3 regions of the Exiguobacterium sp. s46 genome follow, and region 3 is predicted to be linked to each of the others. Evidence: a T-box and tRNA genes for the amino acid it is inferred to sense, from the RefSeq annotation. Region 3 holds a T-box; the other regions hold tRNA genes.
The links. A T-box is a leader RNA that pairs with one kind of tRNA and senses whether it is charged. The one in region 3 lies ahead of argS (arginine--tRNA ligase), so its partner is inferred to be a tRNA-Arg.
Positions count from the first base shown of each region.

Region 1 (7,713 bases), on a different contig from region 3:
ATGGGTTGTCTAGAAGAAGTCTGTGGTGCTTGTTCGATGGTCATCAACGGTACACCACGTCAGTCGTGTACGGCACTCGTCGATAAACTCGAACAGCCGATCCGTCTGCAACCGATGCAGACGTTCCCGATCGTTCGTGACCTTCAAGTCGACCGTCAACGCATGTTCGATGCGTTGAAAAAGGTCAAAGCATGGGTCCCAATCGATGGAACGTACGATTTAGGACCAGGACCGCGTATGCCAGAAAATAAACGCCAATGGGCATATGAGTTATCGAAATGTATGACGTGTGGCGTGTGTCTCGAGGCATGTCCGAACGTCAACGATCGTTCGACATTCATCGGACCAGCATCGATTTCACAAGTTCGTCTATTCAACTCGCATCCAACAGGTGCCTTCCACAAGGAAGAACGCCTTGAAGCGTTAATGGAAGATGGCGGGATCATGCAGTGTGGTAACGCTCAAAACTGTGTCGAGGTTTGTCCGAAAGGGATTCCACTGACGACTTCGATCGCAGCGATGAACCGTCAGACGACACTTCATTCATTCAAGAAGTTCTTCGGTAGTGACGAAGGACGGACAGGTGAAGCCGTTAGTTCATGATTTATCAAAGAAGGAGCTTGCTCCTTCTTTTTTCATTCAGACAGGAGGAACTCATTGTGCGCGTACCAGCTTATATTCCAGAACTTGAATCATGGCTTGAACAGATGAAACATGGCACACGACTCGATGTCGCCGTTCGTTTTGCGGAGACGGATGCCTATGGTCATATGAATAACCGGGTACCGTTCGTCTATTTTGAGGACGTTCGGACATTGATGTTAGAGGAAACAGGATATTCGCTTGCAGAAGACGGCATCATCGTCGTTGCGGATGCCCAGTGTAATTACATTCGCCAAGTCTACCCACGGGCACGTCTCGCTGTTTATGCGTATCCGGTACATGTCGGTAGTGCATCGTGTGACGTCCACTATGCGGCATTTGATGAGCAAGGTGAACTGATGTTCACAGGACGGACATCGATGGTACAAATCGACCGTGCCGGGAAAGCATTCCCGTGGAGTGAAGCATATAAAAATTCCTTGCAGAATCGATTCGAATCCGTTATCATTTGATAATGAGTTCACATATTCGAAAACGACTCACTAGTACGTTATTAGTGAAGGGAGATTTCTTAATCATGGAAAAAACATTCAAAGTCATCGCGGATTCAGGCATTCACGCTCGTCCGGCTACTCAGCTCGTCAACACAGCTTCTAAATTCCAATCAGACATTAACTTGGAATACAACGGGAAGACTGTCAACTTGAAGTCAATCATGGGTGTTCTTTCACTCGGAATCGCGAAAGATTCAGATATCAAAATCGTTGCAAACGGTGACGATGCTTCTGAAGCAATCACGACTCTTTCAGATATGCTGACTAGCGAAGGTCTTGCTCAGTAATCCTGTAATCGTACATTCTCGGACGCCGGTCTTGCACCGTCGTCCTTTTTTGTTACCATAGGAATGAGAGAAAGAGGTGGAGAAGAGTGAATCGAGCGATTGGAGTACTGGATTCCGGAGTCGGTGGGTTGACGGTCGCACGTGAATTGATGCGACAGTTGCCCCATGAGCGAATCATCTATGTTGGGGATACATTGCGGTGTCCGTATGGTCCTCGCCCAGAAGAGGAGATTCGTGAGTTTACGTGGGAGATGATTGATTATCTCGTGCAACAAGATGTGAAGTTGATCGTGATCGCCTGTAACACAGCCACGGCTGTCGTCCTAAAAGAAGCGCGAGAACGTTTAAATATACCTGTCATCGGTGTCATTGATCCTGGGGCCCGTGCGGCAGTCAAGGTGACGCGTACGAAACGAATCGGTGTCATCGGAACGAAGATGACGATTACAAGTAATTCCTACGAGAAGGCGTTACGCCACGTCGAAGGACAAGTCGTCGTCGAATCGTTAGCGTGCCCGCCATTCGTCCCGCTCGTCGAGTCGATGCAGACAGACGGTGCGTACGTCGAACGTGTCGTTGCCAATACATTACGACCATTGATGAATTACGATATGGATACATTGATCCTCGGGTGCACTCATTACCCGCTCCTAGCAGATGTGATTGGACGGGTCATCGGACCAGGCGTCCAGCTAATCTCTTCAGGAGACGAGACAGCGCTCGAGGTAGCAGCACTACTTGATTACAATACGATTTCAGCAGATGTGACACAAATTCCGGAACATCGTTATTACGCGACAGGCGATATCCGCTCATTTGATCAGATTGCGACGGACTGGCTCGATCAGACCATCCATGCGGAGCGCATCGTGCTTGGAACGGAGGAAGATTAAATGCGGATAGACCAACGAACGGCGGATCATCTCCGTCCTATTCAATTATCGATTGATGTCAATAAACACGCAGAAGGTTCTGTCTTGATTGAACTGGGAGATACGAAAGTCCTCTGTACGGCGACCGTCGAGGAGAAGGTGCCACCGTTCCTTCGCGGTAAACGCCAGGGCTGGATCAATGCGGAATATTCGATGTTGCCACGTGCGACGGCTCAGCGGACCGCACGAGAAGCCGTCCGCGGCAAACAGACGGGACGGACGATGGAAATCCAACGTCTGATCAGCCGCTCGCTTCGGGCCGTCGTTGATTTAGAGAAGCTCGGGGAACGAACGATCTGGATCGATTGTGATGTCATTCAGGCAGATGGCGGTACACGAACGGCATCGATCACTGGTGGTTTTTTGGCACTCGTCCGAGCAGTCGATCAATTGATTCAAGCGGGAAAACTGACAGATACACCGATCAAAGAGGGCATCGCAGCCATCTCGGTTGGAATCGTCGAGTCGAATGTCTTGCTCGATCTATGCTATGAAGAGGACGCTGCGGCGGAAGTCGACTTCAATCTCGTCATGACCTCATCGGGTAAAATCGTCGAGATGCAAGCAACAGGAGAAGAGTCGACATTTTCCCGTCAAGAGATGCTCGAAATGCTCGAACTTGGGGAAAAAGGAATTAAGGAACTGATTGATGCTGGCCGTGAGGCACTCGGTGTCTCTTGGTGGTATGTAGGAGAAGAAGTGGGGGAACATAGATGAAGGTCATCGTCGCAACACACAATGCAGGTAAAGTGAAGGAACTTGAAAGCATGCTGGGTCGTCTCGGTTATACGGTCGAATCGTTACTCGATCACGCCGATGCTCCGGAAACGGACGAAACAGGTGAGACATTCGAGGAGAATGCACTCTTAAAAGCAACAGAGGCAGCAGCCTACTTTGGCCACGCGGTACTTGCTGATGATTCAGGTCTTGAAGTCGATGCTTTAGATGGCGCTCCAGGTGTCTACTCGGCACGATTCGCGGGTCTTGAAAAGTCGGATGCGGCGAACAACGCTCTACTGCTTGAAAAGTTAGTAGGTGTTCCGGAGGAAGAGCGGACGGCGCGCTTCGTTTGTGTCCTCGCGCTAGCGAAACCAACGGGTGAGACATTGACGGTTCGTGGAACGATGGAAGGGCGAATCGGTTTTGAAGCGGCGGGTTCGAACGGGTTCGGTTATGATCCATTGTTCGTCACGGCAAGCGGACAGACGGCTGCTGAGTTGACGAAAGAAGAAAAAGCGATGATTAGTCATCGTGGCAATGCATTGCGCAAGCTCGAACAGGACTTAACTACTTTCTTAGGAGTGTGATGAAGATGAGAGCGTTGATCGTTAGTGATAGCCATGGACTAGAACAAGAACTGCTTACGATATTCGAACGTCACCAAGACGTGGATTTGGCATTTCATTGTGGGGACTCCCAATTGACGCGCGACATCGAATCATTATATCCATATCGTGTTGTGCGAGGGAATTGCGATTACGGACACGATTTTCCGGAAGAAGTCATGTCGGAAATAGATGGTCGTACCATCCTTTGTGTCCACGGACATCGTCAGGACGTCAAATACAGTCTAGATGTCTTGCAGCATCATGCGAAGGAAAAGCAGGCGGACATCGTCTGTTATGGTCATTCCCATGTTGCGAAGGCTGAATATCGGGACGGCGTGTTATTCATCAATCCAGGTTCAATCCGGATGCCGCGTCATCGACCAGACAAGACGTATGCGATTCTTGAAGTGGATCAAAACCGTTATTCTGTCGATTTTCTCGATGTGAACGGTGATCGAGTGAATGCCCTGCATCTGGACGGAACATTTTTGTAATAAAATAAATGCAATGTTTGTAATGTGATTGACACGAAAGAATTGTTCTAGTATAGTTTATTCGTGTTGACACGTCCCAATAGCTCAGCAGGATAGAGCAACGGCCTTCTAAGCCGTCGGTCGGGGGTTCGAATCCCTCTTGGGACGCTATAATTAAAATAGAGACTGCCCTTACGAGGGTGGTCTCTTTTTTTTATTCCGATTTTCGATTATAATTAAGGTATCATGAACTCGAAAGGGATGAATGCAATGTGGAAGAAAGTTGGAGCAGTCCTTGTGCTAAGTACGTTTCTTGCTGGATGTAGTGAGATTTCAAATACAGTCGACGATGCAAAACAACAAGTCAACGATGTAAAAAATAGTGTCGATTACGCTGGAGAACTTCAAGGCATTGCAAAAGATACGGCCCAAGTCACGTCAGATTTGTCGGCTTCCTTGAATGAAGCGGCTACGACAGCGCGTGAATCTGCAAACCCTGAACAGGCACTCGATCAACAAATCGAAAAGTTGAAGGAAAACGGAACGATTGATCAGTTCAATCAAGAACTGGATCAAATCGATCAACGATTAGCGGGACTTGAAAATCCGCCACAAGAATTGCAAAATTTAAGTGCAAAACTCGAGCAGTACGTGAATCAATCGGAAGACATCGCTCGATTACTTGAAGCGGACGTCTCGTTAGATACGTTGAATCGATTAGGAATCGAGCAGGCAGGACAACTTCAAGAAGCAATCACGAACTGGACATCTTTACTCGACCCATTTACGAAATAAGAAGTTGAACATGAAGGAGTGCCGGAATATGGGGACATCGCGCTGGATGGAACATGAACTAGAAGTAGAGCGAGCGCGCATTCTTCGTTTGCCCGCTTCTAAACAAGAACAATTGATTATGGAATTAGAGACTGACCAATTGACAGGAGAAGATGTCTTACACCGGCTCTATGTCATTCAACCACTCTTAATGCATGACCGGGAACGATTTGAAACAGTGGCAGAACGATTTCTTGAAGTCGAGGGTGTCGAGCAAGTGCTCGCACTCTTTCTTTATGAACTCGGAGAACGTTATCCGATGAAACTCGCTTTGCGCTCGGCGTCACCGTATCTACCTTATGGGCTCGCGCTTCGATTAGATGAAATCAAACAACAGATGCGTGTTCGCGAACAAAAGCCGGCAGTTCAAAACAACCCTGTTGCGCAGCGTGAGGTAACATCAGCAACGGAATTGATGCATGTGTTGCGACATGGCAGTTGGGTTGAACAAATGCGCCAATTGACCGGTAGGGAATTCGAACGGACATCTGAGCTCATTGCATACATCACACAAAAATACCTTCAGGCGCAAGAGACAGAACATCAAAGTCTACTCGTCATTGATCAGTTATTAGGAAGCGTGCTTGATCACGTGTCATATCCGGTAAGCATTCATGTGCCACACGTAGATGTAGACTGGACGATCTCGTCACGTGAAGAGTTAGAAGAAATTTTGCTGGTACATCAACAGGAGCAACAAGCGTTACTGGCATCGATGCATACGTTAGAGCGAATGGATCCGTTCCGAGCGTTACTCGTCTTGCGATCGGATCAATTAATCCATCTTGAAGAGCGAGAACGAATTGGATCAGACATGGAGAAGTGGCTCGCAGCCTGCGAAGAACTCGCAGGTCTGACATTTGAACGTGAAGAACCGGAACGTATCCTCAGTCCGCTGGCGAAGCGGTTATATCGAGCGGCACATATCCTTTATCCAGAAGTCATCGCATTCGAGCAGATTTACTTCGATTGAGACATCTGGAAACGATTCGTTCAACAGTGGTAATCGTCAGAACGATTGTGCTATAATGTGACTTGTTGTACACACATGTACGCTAATTGACAATTTTGGAGGGACTCAGCATGACTGCAAAATGGGAAAAACAATCAGGTAGCCTCGGCGTCCTCACGTATGAAGCGCCTGCTGAAGCATTTGATAAAGCGGTAGACCAAGCGTTCAAGAAAGTCGTTAAGACTTTGAACACACCTGGTTTCCGCAAAGGAAAAATGCCACGCGCAATGTTCAACAAAATGTACGGTGAAGAAGCACTGTACCAAGATGCACTCGATATCCTTTACAAGGACACAATTGAAGGTGCAGTCGTCGAATCAGGAATCGAGCCAATCGCGCTTGAGAACATCGACGTTGAAACACTCGAAAAAGGCAAGCCAGTCGAATTCAAAATCACGTTCGTCATCGAGCCAGAAGCTACACTCGGTGAGTACAAAGGTCTTGAGTACACAGCAGTTGAAACGAACGTTACTGACGAAGACGTCGACGCTGAACTCAAAACATTACAAGAACGCGGTGCAGAACTCGTCGTTAAAGAAGATGGCGTCATCGAGAATGGCGATACAGTCGTATTCGACTTCGCAGGTTTCGATGGGGAAAACCAATTCGACGGCGGAACTGCTGAGAACTACTCACTCGTCATCGGTTCTGGAAACTTCATTCCTGGATTCGAAGAGCAAATGGTCGGTTTAAAAACTGGCGAGCAAAAAGATCTTGAAGTGACATTCCCAGAGGAATACCACGAAGCATCACTCGCTGGAAAACCAGTTACATTCAAAGTAACGATCCACGAAGTTAAAGCACAAGAGCTCCCTGAATTGACAGATGAGTTCGCAAAAGAAATGGATGAAGAAGTTTCTTCACTCGACGAGTTGAAAACAAAAATCCGTACGCGTCTCGAAAACACACGCAAACAAGAAGCTGATGCTTCAATGCGCGATGAGTTAGTCGAAGCGGCTACGAAAAATGCGACAGTTGATCTTCCAGAAGTCATGGTCGAAAACGAAGTCGAGCGTATGGTTCAAGAGTTCACACAACGTATTCAATCACAAGGCATCGACCTCAACATGTACTTCCAGTTGACTGGAACGACAGAAGAGGCAATGCGTTCTGAAATGAAAGAGCAAGCGGAAGAGCGCGTTAAAGCACGTCTCGTCCTCAAGCAAATCGTTGCTGACGAAAAAATCGAAGTAACAGATGAGGAAACTCAAGCTGAACTTCAATCAATGTCAGAACTCTACAACATCCCTGCAGATCAACTTGAAACGATGCTTGCACCACAAGGTGGTCTTGAAACGCTTAAAGGCGATCTTCAATTCCGTAAAGCTATCGATGTTCTCGTCGACAACGCAAAAGCAAAATAAGCCATTTCATGGTTTTCGATCGACTTCAAGCCCAATTTCTGGTCTTGGAGTCGATTTTTTTGTACGATAGGTCAAACAAGGACAAACGATCCTTGGTTCAGAACATCAAACTGTAAATCGTTCGTCCAGGATTTGAAAGACTTTCCTTGTTCATGCTACAATCATAAATAGTAAAACGTGAGACGGGATGCTACAGGCATCCATACAATTTCCACGTTAAAGGGGTGGACCTTTATGTTTAAATTTAACGAAGAAAAAGGTCAGCTAAAATGTTCTTTCTGTGGAAAGACACAAGAACAAGTACGCAAACTTGTTGCTGGACCTGG
Region 1 is NZ_JACSMY010000001.1:1,578,528-1,586,240, reverse strand. Features, by position in the region: gene sdhB (succinate dehydrogenase iron-sulfur subunit) at 1-603, shown strand, start outside; gene KNQ08_RS08355 (acyl-CoA thioesterase) at 660-1,115, shown strand; gene KNQ08_RS08350 (phosphocarrier protein HPr) at 1,181-1,444, shown strand; gene racE (glutamate racemase) at 1,531-2,337, shown strand; gene rph (ribonuclease PH) at 2,338-3,093, shown strand; gene KNQ08_RS08335 (XTP/dITP diphosphatase) at 3,090-3,683, shown strand; gene KNQ08_RS08330 (metallophosphoesterase family protein) at 3,689-4,198, shown strand; tRNA gene KNQ08_RS08325 (tRNA-Arg) at 4,272-4,345, shown strand; gene KNQ08_RS08320 (hypothetical protein) at 4,448-4,972, shown strand; gene KNQ08_RS08315 (hypothetical protein) at 5,001-5,984, shown strand; gene tig (trigger factor) at 6,095-7,387, shown strand; gene clpX (ATP-dependent protease ATP-binding subunit ClpX) at 7,622-7,713, shown strand, end outside.
Region 1: it has a tRNA-Arg gene. The T-box ahead of argS (arginine--tRNA ligase) is inferred to sense a tRNA for this amino acid. The anticodon was not compared.

Region 2 (7,713 bases), on a different contig from region 3:
TCTTGATTGCCTCTGCATAGAGTTCAACCGTTTTTGGACCGATATCAAGTGACATGTGATCTGCTGGGATCTCTGTGATGTCACGTGGTCCGACATATGTTTCTTCTCCGAATTCCTTCGTGATGACGCAGTCGATTGGCATAAGGAACTTAACGCCTTTTTCTTCTGCCTTCTTCATGAATTCCTTCGCTTGGTCGATTTTGTCGACCTCAAGAAGTGAAGTACCGACTTCGATACCACGAGCTGTGAGGAACGTGTACGATAAGCCGCCACCGATGATCAACGTATCGACGATGTCGAGTAAGTGATCGATGACACCGATTTTGTCCGCTACTTTCGAACCACCGATGATTGCCGTGAACGGGCGATCTGGGTTAGAAAGAGCTTTACCGAGAACTTGAAGTTCTTTTTCGATGAGAAGACCGGCAACTGCTGTGTCGACATGGTGTGCGATACCTTCTGTCGATGCGTGTGCACGGTGTGCTGCACCGAACGCGTCGTTGACGAAGACGTCAGCGAGTTTCGCGAATCCTTTAGCGAGCTCTTCGTCATTTTTCGTTTCACCAGGGTAGAAGCGAACATTCTCTAAGACGACGACATCGCCGTTTTCGAGTTTGCTGACTGCTTCTTCTGCAACTGGACCGTATGCTTCTTCAACGAGCTTGATGTCTTTACCAAGCAATTCGCTGAGGCGTGCTACGACTGGTGCAAGTGAGAACTCAGGGTTCTTTTCGCCTTTTGGACGACCCATGTGGCTAGCGAGAATGACTTTTGCTCCGCCGTCGATCAAGTGTTTGATCGTTGGGAGTGCAGCACGGATCCGTGTGTCATCCGTGATTTTACCGTCTTCCAACGGTACGTTGAAATCCACGCGTGTAAATACGCGTTTTCCTTGTACATCGATGTCGCGAATCGATTTCTTATTCATACATTCGTCCTCCGTCTCTTACGTATAGTGAGGGGCGAATGCCCCTCCCGCTTTTTTCCGCAATAAGAGCGGAGACTGATATCGTTTCCGCTCTTATTCAATTGCTATTTAATTGCTCGAATTACTTAGCGATTTCTGCGAAGTGTTTGAGTGTACGAACGAGTTGGCTAGTGTAAGACATTTCGTTGTCATACCAAGCAACTGTTTTAACGAGTTGTTTGTCGCCGACTGTCATGACTTTCGTTTGTGTTGCATCGAAGAGTGATCCGTAAGAGATACCAACAATGTCAGAAGAAACGATTTCGTCTTCAGTGTAACCGTAAGACTCGTTAGCAGCTGCTTTCATTGCTGCGTTGACTTCTTCTACAGAAACTTTTTTGTCGAGTACAGTTACGAGCTCAGTGAGTGAACCTGTAGCAACTGGTACACGTTGTGCAGATCCATCAAGTTTACCTTGAAGTTCTGGAAGAACGAGACCGATTGCTTTTGCAGCACCAGTTGAGTTTGGAACGATGTTTGCTGCTGCCGCACGTGCACGACGGAAGTCACCTTTAGGGTGTGGAGCGTCGAGTGTGTTTTGGTCACCAGTGTAAGCGTGGATCGTAGTCATGAGACCTTCAACGATTCCGAACTGATCTTGGAGAACTTTAGCCATTGGCGCGAGACAGTTTGTAGTACAAGAAGCACCAGAGATAACTGTTTCAGTTCCGTCAAGGATTTCGTGGTTCGTGTTGAAGACGACTGTTTTCATGTCGCCAGTTGCAGGTGCAGAGATAACGACTTTTTTAGCGCCAGCTTTTAAGTGAAGCTCAGCTTTTTCTTTGTCTGTGAAGAAACCAGTACATTCGAGAACGATGTCAACACCGAGCTCGCCCCATGGGAGTTCTTCTGGGTTGCGGTTAGCAAGTGTTTTGATTTCTTTACCGTTGACGAGGAAGTAACCGTCGTGTACTTCAACTTCGCCGTCGAAACGACCTTGAGTCGTATCATATTTGAGAAGGTGTGCAAGCATTTTAGTGTCTGTAAGGTCGTTGATCGCGACTACTTCGATTCCATCGAATTGAAGAATTTGACGAAGTGCCAAACGTCCGATACGTCCAAATCCGTTAATACCAACTTTTACTGCCATGATAATTTTCCTCCTTTTAATGTAAAGCGAGTTATCTATTATTCAAAAGGGGGTTACCCTTTCAAAATCGAAGCTGCTGCGCCTTCATCCGTGATCAGGATGATGTCTGGCGACTGTTTGACATAGGCGTTGATCGCTTCTGCCTTCGAATGACCACCTGCGACGACGATGACGTGTTCGACTTGCTTCAAGTCATCCAGTTGGAGACCAACCGTCTTGACCCGGTGCACGATGTTCCCGTCTCGGTCGAAGTAATATCCGAATGCTTCTGCTACTGCCTGTTCATGTTCCAGTCGGGTCAGGAGATCCTCAGACGCGCGACGACGTTTTGCCATCGTTTTCGCCTCACCAATTCCATGTACCACGATTGAAGCACCTTTAATCATTTGAAGCACATTTTTTATGCTCGGCTCTTCGATCATCTTGACGAACGTCTCTGTACTGACCATGTCCGGGATGTGAAGCAGATGATAATCACTTTGAGCGCGTGACGCCATCCGTGAGCATACTGTGTTCGCTTGTAGCTCGAGCGTTTCTCCCAGTCCTCCGCGTGCCGGAACGAACGTCATCGGACGGTGTTCCTTGTCTGGCGACATCATCGCCGCGACCGAAGCCATCGTCGTACCGCCTGTGACAGCGATCGTATTGTGATGGTTTGAAGAAAGCTCTCGCTTGAGTCGTGCGACGGTCGCCCGTCCCATGTCTCGTTGTACCCAGAAGGTCTCATCGGAATCACCCGGTACGATGACGACGTCCCGTACCCCGAGTCTCTCTTTCAAGGCTTTCGCCATGTCTGAGATCCCTGCGAGTTCTCCCATGATGCTGTGCATGCTGCGAAGAACGTTTCGTCCTTCATCCGTTAAGGACATCCCTTGCGTTGCGACCTCTAGGAGGTCTTGCTGCTTCAAGAAGTCGACTTCCCGCCGTAAGACGCGTTCCGTCAAGCCAAGGCTTGTCGCAAGCGTACGTCGTCCGATCGGTTGCATTAGTCGCACATAATGAAGGATGTCGTAGCGTGTCTGCATTTCTTCGATCAGATCAGGCACGATTCGTTTTTGGATCTGGACTAACTGCCGAATCATGTATTTCCCTCTCCTCTCAAGTAGCTGGACGCTTTCTGTCCCGCATGTCATAACGTGTCCCACTTGGTACACCGTTATCATAACAGTCCGTTTCTCGCCTTGCAAGTCTCGTTTCTCAAGTTTTTTGAAGTAAGCGTTTTCTTACTGTTTCTGTCTCGATTTTGCCATAACTCCAGATTTCGCCGTCATGCATGACAACGGGAATCTCGTATAAGAACCGTAGACTGAGCGCTTCATCCTGATCAATGTTGACTTCCTCGAACGTCCATTCCGGAAACTCATCGAGTACGAAGTCGAGTAAGATGGCGGCCTCTTCACATAGCGTACATCCCGGACGTGAATAGAGTGTTAAGTGTCTGTGTCGTTTTAATCCCATTCTGATTGCGCCTTCCTTTGCTGCATCGTTTTTTTTGTTAAACCAAGCGCTGCCCGATATTTCGCAACCGTCCGTCGCGCGACTGTCAGACCGTCTGCTTGCAGGCGATCCGTTAATTGCTGATCACTTAACGGACAATCACTGTGCTGAATGTATTCGGCGATCCGCCGTTTAATCAAAAAACTCGAATCTCCGCTTGTCGTTCGTGAGACGAACAAGTCTTCTAAAGCAACGAGACCATGGACCGTCTCGACATACTTCGCAGCAATCGCTCGACCAATCGTTGACGGATGATGTCCCGTTGCTTCTGCGACTTGTTTTTTCGTCAATGGCTCAAGATGCAGTTCTCCCTTGAACCAGCGTTCTTGTCGCTCAAGCAAGACCGAGAGGATGGCATGCATCGTAACGCGACGTCGTTCGTACGCGCGCAAAAAAGGCGTTGCCTCTTTTAATTCGAGCCACGTCTGATCCGTGTCGAGTGTCATCCAGTCGATCTGAAGTTTTCCAACTAACAGGTGAATCCGCGCTTCTGCCATGACCGATCGTTCCTCTTTAGGAAGATCCGGTGTCCGGCTCAGCCGCGTCAATCGTTTTCGCAATCGTGTCCGGTCCTGTTCACTGTACTGAGCGAATACCTGACTCGCCGGAGCATGCCGCAACCGATCCGTCAGTTCGATCAATTCCGTGTCGTCTAGCTCGATCGCCTGTAACCATTGGCACTCGCGTTCCGAGCGGGCAGCGATGCCGACTGGTTCACATTGTTGTAAGAGTGTCCGTGCTTCTTTAATCGTTGCGACATTGGTCGAGAAGGATGCAGCGAGTTGCTCGTCCGATGTCCGCAATAAACCGTCCGCTTCTAAATACACGATGAGTTGTTCCGCCATATATCCTATTTCCTGTCTGACTGATTCTAAACGTATTTGTGCAAGAAGCTCGTCTTCATAGGACGCCAAATGTCCTGCCATCTGCTCGACCTCTAACGAAACCTGATTCGGGTAATGGCGGTGCAACCGTCGTTTCAACCGTCGCCATTCCTCCTCGAGCTCTGCCGCTGGTTGTTCAAGCACATGTAACTGATACTGTTGTGACGCCGATAACGTCATCTGTTGCGTCTGTTCCTGGCGTTGATCCATCGATTCCCCTCCCCCACTTCTTATTATAGAAGAAACGTTTTAAAAAACGTGCTCTGAACCCCTTTTGAGTCGCTAGAGAAAAGAAAAGTCATGCTTCCCTATTGCTTTTCTGAAAAAATGTCGCTATACTATTAATTGTTCAGTACATCAGATGCACCCGTAGCTCAGGGGATAGAGCACTGGTTTCCGGTACCAGGTGTCGGGAGTTCGAATCTCTCCGGGTGTACCATTTATTCAACCACAAGGCAATGCCAGCAATGGCGTTGCCTTTTTTCTATATTGATATGTTTCATTTGCCCTTGTAATGGAAAAATACCTAAAAGTCGCATCGTATCTTTTGACCAATATTGACCAAAGGATTATGATAAGGATAAGTCGAATAGGAAGCTACATACCAACTATAAGGAGGCAAAGACTATGTTAATTCCAACAGTCATCGAACAAACAAACCGCGGGGAACGTGCTTACGATATCTACTCACGTTTGCTAAAAGACCGCATCATTCTTCTCGGGAGCGCGATTGACGACAACGTCGCCAACTCAGTCGTTGCCCAACTTCTGTTCTTAGCAGCAGAAGATCCAGATAAAGAAATCTCGCTTTACATCAACAGCCCAGGTGGTTCGATCACTGCCGGTATGGCGATTTACGATACAATGAACTTCATCAAGCCACAAGTCTCAACGATTTGTATCGGTATGGCTGCATCGATGGGTGCGTTCTTGCTCCAAGCAGGCGCAAAAGGAAAACGTTTCGCGTTACCAAACGCTGAAATCATGATCCACCAACCACTCGGTGGTACACAAGGTCAAGCATCGGATATCAAAATCCATGCGGAGCGTATCATCAAAATGCGTGAGCACCTCAACAAAATCATGGCTGAAAACACAGGACAACCACTTGAAGTCATCGAACGCGATACAGAGCGTGACAACTTCATGTCAGCACAAGCTGCTGCTGATTACGGTCTCATCGACCGCGTCATGGAACGTGCATAAGTCATCCAGAGTGTCTCCTTCGGGAGACACTTTTTTTGTATCCATAAAGTCTTGTCGTTTATCGTTGCATACAAAAAAACCTCCCGTTCCTTATAGAACGAGAGGTCGATGATCAGTCGATCAAGTCTGTGATGTCTGAAACGATATCGTGGTTTTCACGAATCAGCGAGTAGATCGCGTTCGCATGTGGCGAAAGCTCTTCTTCTGCTTGTAATTGTTTCAGGAATAAAGATGTTGCGAACGCAACGAGTGTGCTTTTCGGTACACCGATTGATTTCGCTTTTTTTGTTAACACTTCATCAAACTTCGCATCGACTGTCAGCGAAATACGTTTCTTTTCGTTAGCCATTTCAAAAACTCCTTAATTCGAACATTTAGTTGCATCGACTATATATTATAGTAGACTATGGTTCATCCCGCAAGCGACCCTCTTATAAGGCCCCTGTCATCGACTCTCCATTCCGTACTTTTTCAGCGATTTGATCAATCTTCCGCAACCGGTGATTGATCCCTGATTTTGAGATGGAGCCGCTTTCGACCATCTCCCCGAGCTCTTGTAACGTGACGTCTTGATGTGTCACGCGCAAGATCGCGATCTCCTTCAACTTATCCGGTAAGACATCGAGCCCGACCGTCCGCTCAAGGAACTTGATGTTCTCGACTTGGCGTAATGCCGCACCGACCGTTTTGTTGAGGTTTGCCGTCTCACAGTTGACGAGACGATTGACCGAGTTACGCATGTCTTTTAAGATCCGCACATCCTCGAACCGTAGCATCGATTGTGTCGCATCAACGAGCTTGAGGAAATCGGAAATCTTCTCGCTCTCCTTGATGTAGAGGATGTGTCCCTTTTTCCGTTCGATTGCCTTCGCGTTCAAATCAAAGACGTTCGATAGACCACGGAGCGCTGCATTATGTTCTTCATATAAGCTGAAGATCTCCAAGTGATACGACGACGTCGCCGGATTGTTGAGCGAACCTCCGGCGAGGAACGCCCCTCGTAAATAAGCGCGTGCTTTTCGTTCATCGTTGAGAATCGTGTCACTGATCGAACGAATCATCGTGAATCCTTCTCCGAGGATTCCGAGGTCTTGCAAAATCTTATCCGCCTGTTGTTTGACGCGGACGATGTAGACGTTATTCTTTTTCAGACGCATTTTCTTCCGCACGAGCAGATCGAGATGGACTCCGTATGCTTTTTTCAAAAGCGAGTAGATCCGACGAGCAATCGACGCATTCTCGGTCGAGATATCGAGTGTCAGACCACGTCCGAGACCGAACGAGATCGCACCGTTCATCCGCGCGAGCGCTGCAAGTTCCGCCTTCATCTCGTGATCGGTGATCGGAATCTGCGTTAATTCTTTTTTGACTTCTGAGGCAAAGCTCATGTCAGCTCCTCCTTCCCTTCGAGTTGACGCATCCGTCGAATCGACAACACTTTTCGCATGACGAGGCTTGCGACGGCATCTGAGTCATGACGGATGAAGTGATGATTGTAATCGACGATATCGTCTGCCAGCACTTCAACGCCAGCGAGCTCGAATTGTTTTTCATTATAGGTGACGATGTCAGCGTGATCCTTTTGATATTTCTTCAGGTAACTCGCATCGATCGATTCATTATTGACGATGATCGTATCAACGACGCCTTGTCCGAGGAAGCGTTCGAGTGCCGCTAAATGTTCATTGGCAGTGAACGCCGTCGTCTCACCGGGTTGCGTCATGACGTTACAAATATAGACGACCGGAGCCAGTGATTGTTGGATCGCTTCCCGGATCTCATCGATCAGGACGTTCGGGATGATACTCGTATAGAGACTACCTGGACCAAGGACGATGACGTCGGCGTCAAGAATCGCCTGAATCGCTTCCGGTACCGGACGGACGTCTTGTTCCTCAAGGAAGATCCGTTCAATCTTCTTACCGACCTTCGGGATCAACGACTCGCCTTTGACGATCGTCCCGTCCTCGAACTCAGCACATAACGTGATCGTTCGTTCCGTCGCCGGATAGACCTTTCCTTCTGCGTTCAACAATTGTCCCATGACGCCGATTGCTTCGACGAACGAA
Region 2 is NZ_JACSMY010000001.1:1,826,086-1,833,798, forward strand. Features, by position in the region: gene KNQ08_RS09540 (phosphoglycerate kinase) at 1-928, opposite strand, end outside; gene gap (type I glyceraldehyde-3-phosphate dehydrogenase) at 1,050-2,057, opposite strand; gene KNQ08_RS09550 (sugar-binding transcriptional regulator) at 2,111-3,136, opposite strand; gene KNQ08_RS09555 (glutaredoxin family protein) at 3,255-3,515, opposite strand; gene KNQ08_RS09560 (RNA polymerase factor sigma-54) at 3,506-4,648, opposite strand; tRNA gene KNQ08_RS09565 (tRNA-Arg) at 4,802-4,877, shown strand; partial or broken gene clpP (ATP-dependent Clp endopeptidase proteolytic subunit ClpP) at 5,060-5,644, shown strand; gene KNQ08_RS09575 (hypothetical protein) at 5,757-5,993, opposite strand; gene whiA (DNA-binding protein WhiA) at 6,076-7,032, opposite strand; gene KNQ08_RS09585 (gluconeogenesis factor YvcK family protein) at 7,029-7,713, opposite strand, start outside.
Region 2: it has a tRNA-Arg gene. The T-box ahead of argS (arginine--tRNA ligase) is inferred to sense a tRNA for this amino acid. The anticodon was not compared.

Region 3 (7,713 bases):
TTACGAGCAGTCGGAGCATCCTTAACAGTAAAGAAACGAATCAAGATATGTGGTAATCCAGCCGTTCCGAGAACGAGTGCGAGATTCAATGAAATCGTATCGAGCGGTAATTTGAACTTGTTTCCGGGATTCAAGAATGAATCACCGAGCGGTGTCGCTTGTTTGACTTCTGAAAACATCTTGAAGATCGAAAAATCGAACTTGGCGAATACCATGAACGAAATGACAGCTGTTCCTGCCATCAAGAGAATCGCTTTGATGATTTGGACCCATGAGGTCGCTGTCATACCACCGAAGACAACGTAGACTGTCATCAAGATACCGACGATGATGACACTTGTCGTGTAAGGAATTCCTAATAACAGTTCAATCAAGGCACCCGCACCAACGAGTTGCGCAATCATATAGAAAATCGAGATCGCGATTGAGTTCATGGCGGCGACTCCTCGAACTTTTGAAGCATTGAAACGAGCGGCAATCATATCCGCCATCGTGTACTTCCCAAGGTTCCGAAGTGGTTCGGCAACGAGGTACAAGACAACCAGATAGGCAACGAGGAAGCCAATCGAGTAGAAGAATCCGTCGAATCCGGCTAAAGCGATCATCCCAGCAATTCCGAGGAACGAGGCAGCGGACATATAGTCGCCGGCAATCGCCATCCCGTTTTGTGCACCAGTGAGTCCGCCATCCGCTGTATAAAAGTCGTTAGCAGTTTTTGTTTTACGAGCAGCAAAGTATGTAATGACGAGCGTCAAACCGACGATCGCCGCAAATAAGGCAACGGCAGTATAATTCATTTCGACTCCTCCTTGATCTGTTCGACGAGTCGATCAAAGGCACGTGCTTTTTTGCTGTACATCATGCAGAACGTCCACGTCATGATGAACTGAGCAAAAGCGAAGATCCAAGCACCTGTAATATCACCGAACACCGGCTGATTTAAAATCGTGAAGTAGCTTGTTAAAATCGGAAGCGTAAAATAAAAAATAAGACAGAAACTGATGGCTGGAAGAATGAAGCCATTCTTTTGACGCATCAATTGTTGAAAAGTAGCGCTCTCGACGATTGCTGGAGCGGATTGAGTCGCTTCATTTTTTTGAACTTCGGACACTTGATGCATGAGGACGCCTCCTTTAAGGAATGAATGTAAATTCATTATAAGGATGTCGTTTCTGGAAAAGCTATCCTAATTTTTAAGAAGAAAAGCTCATTATTATATTAATATTGGTCATACCAATTTAATGTAAGCGTTTGCAATATTGAACATTGTTTGAACGTTATTTTTATATATTAATTATGTCGGAAAATGATTCAAAAGACCTATTACCCGGAAAATGAGAAAAACTTAAAAAGCCTGCCTATGGAATCATAGACAGGCTTGAGTCATTTTTCAGATGGACGTTCGATCTTATCTTCGATTTCCCGTAAATGATCCGCACGTTTTGAGAGCGCACGACGCTTCAGCCATTCTTCCGTACCGCGACTGACTCCCCAGATGGCGAGTAAAATTAAAAATAGAAGGACAAGACGCATCGGACGTTCAAGGAACGTGGACCATTCCTTTCCGATTAGCGAGAAGATGATGACGACGATCAGACGACCGGCACCAGCAGCGATCAAATACGTCCGCAGCGATAGTTGAATCATGGCGGAAATGGACGTGATGATGAACGCAGGCATGAACGGAAGCGAGAAAAAGAATCCGAGTGAGATGGGACTCATGTGACGAACACGTTCGATCCACTGTTGTGCGGCATGGTGTTTTTCAAGCCAACGCGTAACCGGACGACGAAATAGATATCGAATACAAGCGAAGACGACGAGTGATCCAAGCATGCTCCCGACCCATGATACGAGAACACCCATACCAAAACCATAGGTTGCCGCATTCGCGGAAATGATCAGGACGAGTGGCAGGAAAGGAAATAGAGACTCAAGAAACGGGGCAATCAAACCGGTGGCAGCTCCTCCAGGTAAGTCTTGGAGAAAGAAAATCATCTGCTCGATCCAGTCACGAAGTGTATGGAGCATTCGGAATCCTCCTTGCGAGATGTACTACTGTGTTTTATTTTACCTCTTTCTGATTCAGAAAGGGAATGAAATTCCTTGAAAGGGATTCAGGAATTGTAGATTGTACATTCGAAAGGGAGTTGGTATTATACTTAAATGGGTGCGTTTTGCAGGCGTTCCCAGCTAGTCAATAGCTAGACGCTTCGTTTGCCAACGTTCGTTTTACTGCAAAAAACTGACATGGGGGCTAATGAGGAATATGAAACCTTATCGCGTACTATTATTTTATAAGTATGTTCCGATCGAAAATGCGGAACAGCTAACGAAAGAGCATCTTGCTTACTGTAAAGAGCTCGGTATTAAAGGTCGGATTTTGATCGCACCAGAAGGAATCAACGGCACACTCTCTGGAACGGTCGAACAAACGGAACAATACATGAAGGACTTGACGGCGGATCCACGATTCGCTGACATCGAATTCAAAATCGATGAAGTCGAAGGGCACGCCTTCAAAAAGACGTTCGTCCGTTACAAAAAAGAACTCGTCACATGGCGTTTTGAGGATGAATTCAACGTACCAGAAGAACACGCTGCGTATCTTGAACCAGCAGAGTGGAAAGAAATGATGAAACAAGATGATGTCGTCATTCTCGATGTACGCAACAACTATGAATACGACCTCGGACACTTCAAGAATGCTGTAAAAGTGGATGTCGATGCTTCACGGGAATTCCCGGAGTGGCTTGACGAGAACGAGCATTTGTTTGAAGGGAAAAAGGTTCTCACATACTGTACGGGTGGCGTTCGTTGTGAAAAATTCACGGCGTACTTCCGTAAACGGCAACAGAGTGATGATATCTTCCATCTTAAAGGTGGAGTCGTCATGTACGGAAAAGATGAACAGACGCAAGGAGAAGACTGGGAAGGCGAACTGTACGTCTTTGATGAGCGTGTACAAGTTCCTGTTAATGCCGTTAATCCTTCTGTCGTCTCAGAATGTTACTACTGTGGAAAACCGGAGACGCGCTACGTTAATTGTGCAAACCCGGAATGTAATCGACAGCACTTCTGCTGTGAAGAATGCGAACCAAAAGTCATGCGTTCGTGTTCCGATGAATGCCGGGAGCATCCGCGCAACCGTTATGAAAAAGAGCAACAAGAAGAATTAGTATAAGGCACGCGTAAAAAGCCGGAAGATTTCTTTATTAGTAGAAATCGCCCGGCTTTTTGTGTATTCACGAGGAAGGAAACAAGTAACGTAAAATATCCGGTAAACGCTCGGCCCAGGCCGTTTCATGATGAATCGCTTCCGGAATGATCGTATAGCGACTTTGAGTAAGTTTCTGTTCGACCGCTCGCGCTAAGACATCATTTGTGTGTAAATAATCCGTTTCGGTCATCGGACCACTCACTTCTTTTGTCCCAACATCCATATAACAGCGATGGGTAGCAGACAGCGACGGACTGCGCTCGATGAATTCAAGGAGTGAGGAGAAGTTTGCCCATCCGGCCGTCGACAGGGCAGCGACGCGCGTGATGACTTCCGGATATGCGAACAATCCATAGAGCGAAATGACGCCACCCATCGAGCTGCCGATCATCGTCGTATCGTCAGGGCGTGTCGCGTAGTTGGCATCAATGTACGGTTTTAACTCGCGGATGATCCAGTCCATGTAGACCTTACCGTTTCCCCCGATTGATTTCCTGTGCGAAGGATAAGCAGTCCGCATCAATAAAGCTTCATCACTCCAAGGAGCGTAGTCATCGTAACGATCCATTCCGTCTTCTGGACTGTCGATCGCGACGACCATTGCCGGAATCTGTGTCTGTTGTAGCGCAAGATGAATCTCCCAGCCTTTTCCGAACGAGGCGGTCTCTCCACTGAAGACGTTTTGTCCATCGTGCATATAAATCACAGGTAACGCTTCAGAAGGATCTAAATGGGGTGGCCGATGAATCCGAATCGTCCGATGAGTTTGTGATGTCGGTAGCGTCATTTCAATTTCAGTAATCGACAATAGAGTCACGACCTTTCAAAGGTTTGCATAATGCGCGGTACAATTGCGCCCATTGTGTTTTCCGCCGACATAGAGTGCATGATCGGCTTGACGTAACGATTCTTCGAACGTCCGTTGATATCTTTCCTCCACTGTATCAATTCCGAGGCTGACCGTTAAGGACAGTCGGTGACCATCGACGAGGAAGGGACGATCCATGACCGCATGGCGGACCGTCTCGGCAATCTGGATAGCAGCCTCTTGACTACCATTTCGCAACAGAAGTACGAATTCCTCCCCACCATAACGAGCAGCAAAGACATCATCATATTGTAATTGGATCGCCTGGATACGTCGACCGAGTTCACGAAGGACGAGATCGCCTACTTTATGACCGTACGTATCATTGACACGTTTGAAATGATCGATATCGAACAGGATCACGGAGAGCGGATAGCAGTCAGCGGCAAATTCCTGCCGACCGTGTTCATAAAAAGCACGACTATTCGGTAATTCGGTCAAGGCATCGGTCCGACTTTCCGTATAGAGTTGGACCGTTTCACGTGAGCGTTCTAAGACGCGACAAAAGATACGGAGCAAACGAGATAATTCGTCGGCATTCGTCACATCATAGGCGTCTGCGACTTGATGGAACAGGATGATCGAAACATCGACCTCTCCGCTCGTAATCGAAGGAATCGCTAGCATCGAGTGACGATCGACAGGCAATCCGATTTGAATATCGTTTCCCCAGTCGCAACGCAGCCCATAGATGATCGGGGTATGCAAATCGTCGGCTGACAAGGAATGAAACAGTGGTAACACGTCGATCGGTTGTTTCGTCCGGATATTATAGATGACTTGTTTCCGCTGTTGTTGAATTGAGATCCAACCTTCAGAAAACGGCAATAGATGTGGTAAATCGAGGAGCAGTGAATCGATCGTCTCGCGCTCGAAGCGGGAAATCAACAAGTGTTCCTTCGCATCATCAAATCGCTTAGCATTATCGTTTGCTTCAAGGGAGTCGCCACGCTCTTGCAACAGACGTTTGAACAAAAAGAGAATCAAGGCGGAAACTGTAGCCGCGACGAGCGGACTTTCATCGTAGAACCAGATTCCAAGTAGAGCACTTAACATGCTAATCCCGTAGACGAGGGACTGAAGCTTTACGAGACGTTGCCAATCGTATTTCAAGTAGAGGAATCGATTGACGAATAGACATTGGAAGTAAGAGACAAGGAAGACGGTGATTAAAAAGCCGATGAAAGGGAGCAAGGCTTTCGTATACGTAAAGTTTGAGCCGATTGGCCCGCCGAGCACATAATACGCAAAGGCCGGAAGCGAGATGTAAACTAAATCGAACAAGGCGTTGATCGGGTAGAGATAAACGAAACGTTTCCAACGAATCGCTTTTCGATGAGACATGAATTGAAAGACGAGAATACCGACTTGGCTTAAAATCAAGGCGTACGTTAAACCGTAATTGAGGAATAAAAATAAGATGATGCCTTCTTGGAATGTATAGTAAATGCCACCACGACGGACATTATCGAACTGAAACAGGAGAACGAGTCCGAATAAATAAAGAGTGTTGATGATGGAGACAGAAGGATGGAAGGTTGGTGGATGAACGATGCCGATCACTAATAATGTCAAGGCGACGAGACCGAAGACGATCCAGCTCGTCCGGGCTACATGTTGGTAGTAGCGCATGAAACATCCCTCCCCCTGAGAAGTATCTTTTATTCCTATACCCGAATTGTGGAAATTTTGATGAGCCATTTACCAAAAAAATAAGGTTGAGAGAAAAGAAAGAATTGCGTATAATGTGAAAGATATCGAATACAGTCGATGATGAAGAGAGTAACGGTTGATATTCGTCAACTAGCGAATCAGGGAATGGTGGAAGCCTGAGGACGAACCGGTCGTGAAGCGCACTTCTGAGACGCTGCCCGATTCCTGATGGAAAAGGCGTAGCCGGGGGAACCCCGTTATCCCCGAACAAGGTGGGTGTCGAAATGACACCAAGAAGAGTGGTACCGCGGTCATTCCGTCTCTTTGCGCGTGGCGCAAGGGGCGTTTTTTATTGCCAAAAAATCAGTGAAGCAGGAGGAAATAAAGATGAGTTATAAAGCGCAGTATGCAGAAGTATTACATCAAGTCATGGAAGGTGCCTTATCGGTTGAACAAATCGAACAACTGATCGAGCAACCGAAACATGAAGATCATGGAGATCTGGCATTCCCATGTTTCATGCTCGCGAAAGCATTCCGTAAAGCACCGAACATGATTGCTTCGGAGCTCGCAGAAAAAATTGACGCGCCGTTGTTCTCGAACGTTCAAGCTGTTGGTCCTTACATCAACGTCTTCTTGAACCGGGAAGTCGTCTCGCAAGAAATCGTCAACCAAGTCCTGACGGAGCAAGAGGCGTTCGGATCAAGTGAAGCGAATGGAAAAACAATCGTCACTGATTTTTCATCACCAAACATCGCGAAACCATTCTCGATGGGCCACTTGCGTTCGACGGTCATCGGGAACGCGCTCAACCAAATCTCACGTAAAAAAGGCTACGACGTCGTCGGTGTCAACCACTTAGGGGACTGGGGAACACAGTTCGGGAAATTGATGGTGGCTTACACGATGTGGGGTGAGGAAGAAGCCGTCCGTGCAGAACCGATCAAGGAATTGTTGAAATTATACGTCCGGTTCCACGAAGAAGCGGAAACAAATCCAGCACTTGAGGACGAAGGACGTCTCTGGTTCAAAAAACTCGAACAAGGTGATGAGCAGGCAACGACGCTTTGGACGTGGTTCCGTGAAGTCTCACTCGTCGAGTTCAACCGTGTTTATGAGATGCTCGGCGTTAAATTCGATAGTTTGAACGGAGAAGCCTTCTACAACGATAAGATGCAACACGTCATCGATTTGCTCGAAGAAAAAGATCTCCTCGTCGAATCAGAAGGGGCAATGGTCGTCGACCTCGAAGCAGAGGGTATGCCACCTGCCTTGATTAAAAAGAAAGATGGAGCAACGCTTTATGCGACACGTGACTTAGCAGCTGCTGTCTATCGTCTCGAAACGTACCGCTTTGAGCAAGCGTTCTACGTCGTCGGTGGGGAACAAGCGCTTCACTTCAAGCAATTGTTCGCAGTCTTGAAGAAACTTGGATTTGAGAACGTCGACGGAATGCACCATGTGCCGTTCGGTCTGATCATGAAGGACGGAAAGAAAATGTCGACGCGTAAAGGTCGGATCGTATTGCTTGAAGAAGTACTACAAGAAGCGATCGACGTCGCGAAGCAAAACATCGCGGAAAAAAATCCGAACTTAGCGAATGCCGAAGCAACGGCTCGTCAAGTAGGTGTCGGCGCCGTCATCTTCCACGACTTGAAGAATGAACGGATGAACAACATCGAGTTCGATCTTGAGCAGATGTTGAAATTCGAAGGCGAAACAGGACCGTATGTCCAGTACACGAATGCCCGTGCGCACTCGTTGCTCCGTAAAGGTGGCTATGATGGCACACCATTCGCTGGTAGTGCCGATGATCATGCATGGGGTGTCGTCTCGATGCTAAACCAATTCTCGACGGTCATCGATCGCGCGTTCACACGTCGCGAGCCGTCAATCATCAGCCGTTACATCTTAGATCTTGCACAAAGCTTCAATAAATATTACGGACACGTCCGTGTTCTCGAAGATGACG
Region 3 is NZ_JACSMY010000003.1:197,351-205,063, forward strand. Features, by position in the region: gene KNQ08_RS14190 (solute symporter family protein) at 1-797, opposite strand, end outside; gene KNQ08_RS14195 (DUF485 domain-containing protein) at 794-1,120, opposite strand; gene KNQ08_RS14200 (TVP38/TMEM64 family protein) at 1,384-2,031, opposite strand; gene trhO (oxygen-dependent tRNA uridine(34) hydroxylase TrhO) at 2,270-3,184, shown strand; gene KNQ08_RS14210 (alpha/beta hydrolase) at 3,246-4,028, opposite strand; gene KNQ08_RS14215 (GGDEF domain-containing protein) at 4,044-5,720, opposite strand; T-box leader at 5,850-6,068, shown strand; gene argS (arginine--tRNA ligase) at 6,129-7,713, shown strand, end outside.